DNA from 2 places in the Stenotrophomonas sp. 10N36 genome. Region 1 is predicted to be linked to the other one. Evidence: riboswitches for the same ligand, from Rfam matches in the RefSeq annotation. Region 1 holds a riboswitch; the other holds the start of a gene.

Region 1 (3,394 bases):
CGTCAGGCAGCACACAGACCCGCCGACCGTCACCGGCAAGGCCGGGCAGCCAGCGCTCCAGGAAGGCGTGCAGCGCGATCCTCTCCGGCCACGTGTTCGACCAGCTGCCCACCGCCGCACGTTCGGCGAACGCGCGAAACGGCCAGAACGGCGCCACCTGTTGATCCGCATCGGTAGCCGACATCACCCAGCCATCGGTGTTGCGCAATCCCCACACTTCTTCCCAGTCGGCCACGCGATTGACGAAATAGGCGTAGCGCTTCTCTGGCCGTGCACGCAGCACGGCGTCGACCTCGTGCGGCCCGAATCGATATCCCGCCTCACTGTCGCTGTGCGTGGTCGTCACTTCGCCGCCGCTTTCGGCTTGCTGTACCACAGCGCATTGACGATGACCCAGCGCTCGCCGAACCGGCCCATGTGGAAATAGTCCACGAACCACGGTGTTTCCAACCGCACCGAGGCGGCGTTGCCGGTAACGTCGAGCAGCGTGCAGCTGCGGTTCCACTGGTCCTTCGGGGTTTTCAACGCGCCCTGCCGGGTGAGCTCCACCAGTTCTTCCTTCGACATCCGGCGCAGGCCGAGGCGCTCATCCGGCGTGTCACCCAGGATCGCGCGCTTGGCCAGGTCCGGGTGCAGCGAACGCGCCACGCGGGCCGGGTCGCCTTCGAGCTGGCCGTCCACGTAGTCCAGGCAGGTGGCTTCGATCGCGGCACGCGTGGCGGGATCGATGGCGGGGGCGGCAGGTGTAGTAGCGCCGGCAAGGGCGAGCAACAGGGCAAGCGGGGTCATCGCAGGGTTTCCCTCGGGTAGGTGGCGCAGCTCATTCCTCGCCGAACAGCTCCAATTCGGTCAGGCCCAGCTGCATGTACATGAAGGCAGCCGCCTCGTCGCTCATCGGCTCACCCGTGCGAAGACCGTCCAGCCAGGCCGTGATCGCCGCATTGTGCGGGCTGACCGCATCGGCCATCGCCTTCTTCTTCGCCGGGCTCTCCCCCTCCTGCATCATCTCGCGGAGGACGTCGTCGCCGATGCCCCAGTATTCGGCCAGCGGCACCAGGCCACGAAGGTGGGCGGGCACCTTGGCCGGGTCGAGCGGCGTGCGCGCGGCCGCGATGGCATCGGGGGCGTAGGCGGCGCGGAAGGCGTCGGCCGGGGCAATGCCGCCATGACGCAGTGCGTTCACGGGCCTGGCCGCCGATGCGGGCGCGGCGATCACCACGCCGACCAGCAGCAGCGTGGGGAGCGACAGGAGCCACGTCGTGCGCGTCCCTGTCAGCGGCTTTCGTTGGAGATCGAACATCCTGGTTCCCTCCCGATGGTCGGCTGATTGTGGCCTACGCCGTGACGGCGAGCCAGCGTCACGCGCAGCCGTGTAGAGCCCGGCGCTACGGGGTGGCCTGCAGCCACGCCAGCTTGCGCGCCCGCGGCTGGCGCTTGAGCTGCCATTCGGCCTTGGAGGCGGTCGCCCGGTCTGGGTAGGCGCGCATGGCCAGCAGCTTCACCGGCGGATGGGCGCGGGTGTACTTGGCGCCCTTGCCGGCCAGATGGGCCTGGAAGCGGGCGTCCACGTCGTTGCTGATGCCGGCGTAATAACTGCCGTTGCGGCATTCCAGCAGGTACACGTACCAAGGGGCGGGTTCAGCGGGCATACCGGGATTATCCACCGGAGAGCGCCCGGCGGCTGCTAGAATCCGCCCCGGATGCAGGAGAGAGGTGCCACGCTGGCACCCGCCGAAGGCGCAGGCTCCCATAATCGCTCAGGCCGGTGGCTCGGAACGCCACCAACCATGCATCCAGCACGCCGATCTGGAGAGAGGTCTTCAATGACCCGCCGAAGGGGCACGTGGCCTTGGCCACCGAACTCTCAGGCAAAAGGACAGCGGGAGCGGCAACGGAATCCCACCCTCACGACAGTGCCCCGCGCTGGCGTGCGATGTGCGTGCTTCCGTCCCCGCCTGACGTGCCCGGAGCCTCCCCCATGCTGCTCTCCCTGATCTACCTCATCGCCATTTCCGCCGAAGCCATGACCGGCGCGCTGTCCGCCGGACGGCGGCGCATGGACCTGTTCGGCGTGGTCATTATCGCCTGCGTCACCGCGCTCGGCGGTGGTTCGCTGCGCGACATCGTGCTGGGCCACTACCCGCTGGGCTGGGTGAAGCACCCCGAGTACCTGGGCTTCACCATCTGCGCGGCGTTGATCGCCACCTGGGTGGCGCGCTGGATGCACCACTTCCGCCGCACCTTCCTGGTGCTGGATGGACTGGGGCTGATCTGCTTCACCCTGATCGGCTGCGCGGTGGCGCGCGATGCCGGCCACGCCGCGCCGATCGTGCTGATCTCGGGCATGTTGACCGGTGCCTTCGGCGGCGTGCTGCGCGACGTGCTGTGCAACGAGGTGCCGCTGATCTTCCAGAAGGAACTGTATGCGGTGATCACCCTGTTCACCGGCGCGGCCTACCTGGGCCTGCTGGAGCTGGGCGTGTCGATCAACGCGGCCACGCTGTGGTGCCTGGGCGGCGGCTTCCTGCTGCGTTTGCTGGCGATCCACTTCAAATGGGAAATGCCCAAGTTCGTCTACCGCGACGAGGTGCATTGAACGGAACGTTCAATGCACCGGTAGCACCCGACCGTTGGTCGGGTGGCATGACACACGTTCAATGCACCGGTAGCACCCGACCGTTGGTCGGGTGACGGCGCGTACCGACCAACGGTCGGTACCTACCGGCGGCATGCATGCGCCTTCCCGTGACCACGTTGGTCGGGTAGCGGCATGCATGCGCCCCCCGTGACCGCGTTGGTCGGATGACGCAATGCGCCCATCCACCCGGGCCCTGCCCCGCCCCATGACCAAGGGCATGTGAGTGCAGGCACCCACACGCGGTACCATGACGCCCCCGCCCCTCCCGGGTCGGTATCCAGCCACGCTGCGGCATTCGACCAGCGGCCCCGCCAGACAACCCCACTTCGCCTCGCCTGCCCCCACGGGCCGGTAAACCATGGACGCGTTCGCCGTGTGGCGCACGCGCAGGATGCCCCATGTCTGCCCCGCTCCCCTCGCGTTCCCGTCGTCTGTTCAAACCGCTGTTGGTCGTGGCCGTGCTGGCCGCCGCCGTGATCGCCTGGCGCGTGTTGTCGCCCGCGCCGGCCGCCGAAGCCGCACCCGCGAGCACCGCAACGCCGGTGCGCGTGGCCACCGTGGTGCGCGAAGACCTGGTGGTACGGCTGAAGGCGCTGGGCACGGTGACGCCGTTGCATACCGTGAGCCTGCGCAGCCGCGTGGAGGGCGAACTGCTGCGGCTGTCGTTCCGCGAGGGTGAACACGTCAAGGCCGGCGACCTGATCGCCGAGATCGATCCGCGCCCCTACCAGGTGGCGTTGGCGCGTGCGCTGGGCA
Region 2 (3,394 bases), on a different contig from region 1:
ATCCACCTGGGCGCCGAACAGCTGGCCCAGGGCCACGATGTCGTCGCGGGTGGTGGTTTCATCCAGGCTGATGCCGACCGCTTCGCTGTCGATCGCGCGCAGGTTGATGCGCGCCGCCGCGGCCTTGGCGTGGATCGCCTTGGCGTCGATGTCCTTGACGTGCAGGGTGTCGAAGAAGTGCTCGCCCACGTTGACGCCGGCAGCGCGCAGCGCATTGGCCAGGATCGCGGCCAGGCGGTGGGTGCGGCGGGCGATCCGGGTCAGGCCGTCCGGGCCGTGGTACACCGCGTACATCGAGGCCATCACCGCCAGCAGCACCTGGGCGGTGCAGATGTTGGAGGTGGCCTTCTCGCGGCGGATGTGCTGCTCGCGGGTCTGCAGGGTGAGGCGGTAGGCCGCGTTGCCCTGGGCGTCGACCGACACGCCGATCAGGCGGCCCGGCATCGAGCGCTTGTAGGCGTCGCGGCAGGCCATGAACGCGGCATGCGGGCCGCCGAAACCGAACGGCACGCCGAACCGCTGCGAGTTGCCGACCACGATGTCCGCGCCCCATTCGCCGGGCGCGGCGATCAGGGTCAGCGCCAGCAGGTCGGTGGCCACGGCGACCAGGCCGCCGCGCGCGTGCACGGCATCGGCCAGCGCCTTGTAGTCACCCACATGGCCGAAGGTGTCCGGGTACTGCAGCAGCACGCCGTAGGCTTCGGCTTCCATGGCTTCTGCCGGGGTGCCCACGCGCAGCACGATGCCCATCGGCTCGGCGCGCGTGCGCAGCAGTTCCAGCGTCTGCGGGTGCACCGCGTCGTGCACGAAGAAGGTGTCGGACTTGCTCTTGGCCGAACGCTTGGCCAGGGTCATCGCTTCGGCCGCGGCGGTGGCTTCGTCCAGCAGCGAGGCGTTGGCGATTTCCATGCCGGTCAGGTCGGCGCACAGGGTCTGGAAGTTGATCAGCGCTTCCATGCGGCCCTGCGAGATCTCGGCCTGGTACGGGGTGTAGGCGGTGTACCACGCCGGGTTTTCCAGCACGTTGCGCAGGATCACGTTCGGGGTGAGCGTGCCGTAGTAGCCCTGGCCGATGAAGGTGCGGAACACCTGGTTCTTGTCGGCGATGGCGCGGATCTTGGCCAGCGCCTGCACTTCGGTCAGCGACTCGGGCAGGTCCAGCGCCGCCGGCGACTTGATCCCGGCGGGCACGATCGCATCGGTGAGCGCGTCCAGTGAGGCGTGGCCGACCACGTCGAGCATCTGCGCGATTTCGGCGTCGTTGGGGCCAATGTGGCGTTCGACGAACGCGTGGCTGTGTTCAAGCTCGCGCAGGGAAGGGGTGTTCTGGGACATGGCTGGCATCTCGAAGAGTGGGCACGCACGTTCGGAAGGCTGCCGGGTCGGGGTGCATCGCAGACGCGCGCGAACCACCGGACCTTGCGGTCTTCCTGGGTGCCCCTCTGTCCTTTTGCCTGAGAGTTTAAAAGCGCGCATCTGCGTGCTTCGTGCCCCTTCGGCGCCGGCAGTGGCCGGTCTCTCCAGAGTTTTGATGCGGGTGGTATCGGGCCTGAGCGATTACGGGCGTTGCGCCTTCGGCAGCGGGTGCTTCAAAACAAAGCGCCGCTTCTCCCACCATGTAGCCCGGCGATTATAGCCCAGCGGCCTTGCCGGCTGCGGCCCTACCCGGGATGAATGGGGGACGCCAGACGCCCCGGAATGGGACCGTTGGCATGGTGCGGGGGCCGGCAAAGGCCTATCATGGCCGGATCCTCGTATTCATCTGGCGCCGCCCGTTCCGGGCTGGCGCCCGCCGTGCATTCGCGCATGGCCCAGACGGAAGACCGCATGACGCCCGCCTCGCCCTCGACCCGCCGCCTGGCCCTGCTGCTCGCAGGCCTGGCGATGTTCGGTCCGTTCTCGATCGACACCATTTTCCCGGCCTTCCTGCTGCTGGGGGAGCGCATGCAGGTGGACCAGGTCGCGGTGCAGCAGACCATCAGCGTGTACCTGCTGTTCTACGGCCTGATGAGCCTGGCGCACGGCCCGCTGTCGGATGCGTTCGGGCGCAAGCGGGTGATCATCGGCGGGCTGGTGCTGTTCATCGGCGCCTCGATCGGCTGCGCGCTGTCACGTGACATGACCACGCTGCTGGTGTTCCGCGCGCTGCAGGGCGTCACCGCCGGGGTCGGGGTGATCGTCGGCCGCGCCGTGATCCGCGACCTGTACCACGGGGCAGACGCGCAGCGCCTGATGAGCCAGGTGTCGATGATCTTCGGCGTGGCCCCGGCGATCGCGCCGATCATCGGCGGCTGGATCCTGCTGGGCGGGGGCGACTGGCCGCTGATCTTCTGGTTCCTGGTGCTGTTCGGGGTGGTGCTGTTGCTGGCCACCGGCAAGTGGCTGCCTGAAACCCACCCGGTGGAGGCACGCACGCCGTTGTCGATGCGCGAACTGCTGCGCAGCTACCTGCGCATGGGCTCCAACCCGCGCCTGTTGCGGCTGGCGGCGGCCGGCGCGTTCAACTTCTCCGGCATCTTCCTGTACATCGCCTCGGCCCCGGTATTTGTCATGCAGCACCTCAAGCTGGGCGAGGGCGGCTTTGCGTGGCTGTTCATCCCCACCATCGGCGGCATGACGATGGGCTCGTTCCTGTCCGGGCGCATGGCCGGGCGACTGACCGCGCAGCGCCAGATCGGCATCGGCTTCGGCCTGTGCGCGGTGTCGGCGGCGCTCAACCTGGGCTACGTGCTGGCGGTGCCGCAGATCATGCTGCCGTGGGCGGTGCTGCCGATCTTCCTGGGGGGCGTGGGCATGGCGCTGATCTTCCCGATCCTGGCGTTGGCGGTGCTGGACATGTACCCGCACCAGCGCGGGCTGGCCTCGTCGATGCAGATGTTCATCCAGCTGATGATCAACACCGTGGTGGCCGGCGTGGTCTCGCCGCTGCTCAGTGCCAAGCCGCTGCATCTTGCGCTGGGTTATGCGGGCTTCTTCGCCGTGGGGGCCAGTTTCTGGTATTGGGAACGCCACTGCGAGCAGCGCCGCGCGCTGTTGACGCCCATCGAATAAGCCGCGCGCACGCCACGGTTGCGTCGTGCGCAACCGTGGCGCCGCCGCCATTGCCAACCTGCGGTGGCGGCGTATTCTGTGTGCTCGCCAGCCAGTTCGTGCACCACGACAGCCAACACATTCCCCTGCGGGCCGTCCGTGTCCGCCGCACTCCAGGGTGATTGCATGGCTGCACAGCAGACCTACCGCCTGTTCGACGTCGCGCTCAAGCAGCGCACCGTCCTTTCCCCGTCGCTGACCCGCATGGTGTTCGCCGCGCCCGACGTGGCCAACATGAAGACCGAGGGGCCGGACCAGCGCATCAAGGTGTTTTTCCCGCTGCCCGGCCAGGACGCGCCGCAGG

Evidence for each region. A riboswitch is a leader RNA that binds a small molecule or an ion and turns the genes downstream of it on or off. The one in region 1 is predicted to bind glycine.
Region 2: another riboswitch for glycine. It lies ahead of gcvP (aminomethyl-transferring glycine dehydrogenase); the one in region 1 lies ahead of AC1DCJ_RS05805 (trimeric intracellular cation channel family protein).

The regions. Positions count from the first base shown of each region.
Region 1 covers NZ_JBFTIS010000003.1:199,456-202,849, reverse strand. Annotated here, with positions in the region: gene AC1DCJ_RS05825 (DUF2750 domain-containing protein) at 1-346, opposite strand, end outside; gene AC1DCJ_RS05820 (nuclear transport factor 2 family protein) at 343-789, opposite strand; gene AC1DCJ_RS05815 (hypothetical protein) at 821-1,300, opposite strand; gene AC1DCJ_RS05810 (GIY-YIG nuclease family protein) at 1,386-1,649, opposite strand; glycine riboswitch at 1,694-1,788, shown strand; glycine riboswitch at 1,797-1,888, shown strand; gene AC1DCJ_RS05805 (trimeric intracellular cation channel family protein) at 1,979-2,596, shown strand; gene AC1DCJ_RS05800 (MdtA/MuxA family multidrug efflux RND transporter periplasmic adaptor subunit) at 3,037-3,394, shown strand, end outside.
Region 2 covers NZ_JBFTIS010000013.1:79,749-83,142, forward strand. Annotated here, with positions in the region: gene gcvP (aminomethyl-transferring glycine dehydrogenase) at 1-1,344, opposite strand, end outside; glycine riboswitch at 1,433-1,534, opposite strand; gene AC1DCJ_RS13705 (multidrug effflux MFS transporter) at 1,828-3,051, shown strand; gene AC1DCJ_RS13710 (siderophore-interacting protein) at 3,217-3,394, shown strand, end outside.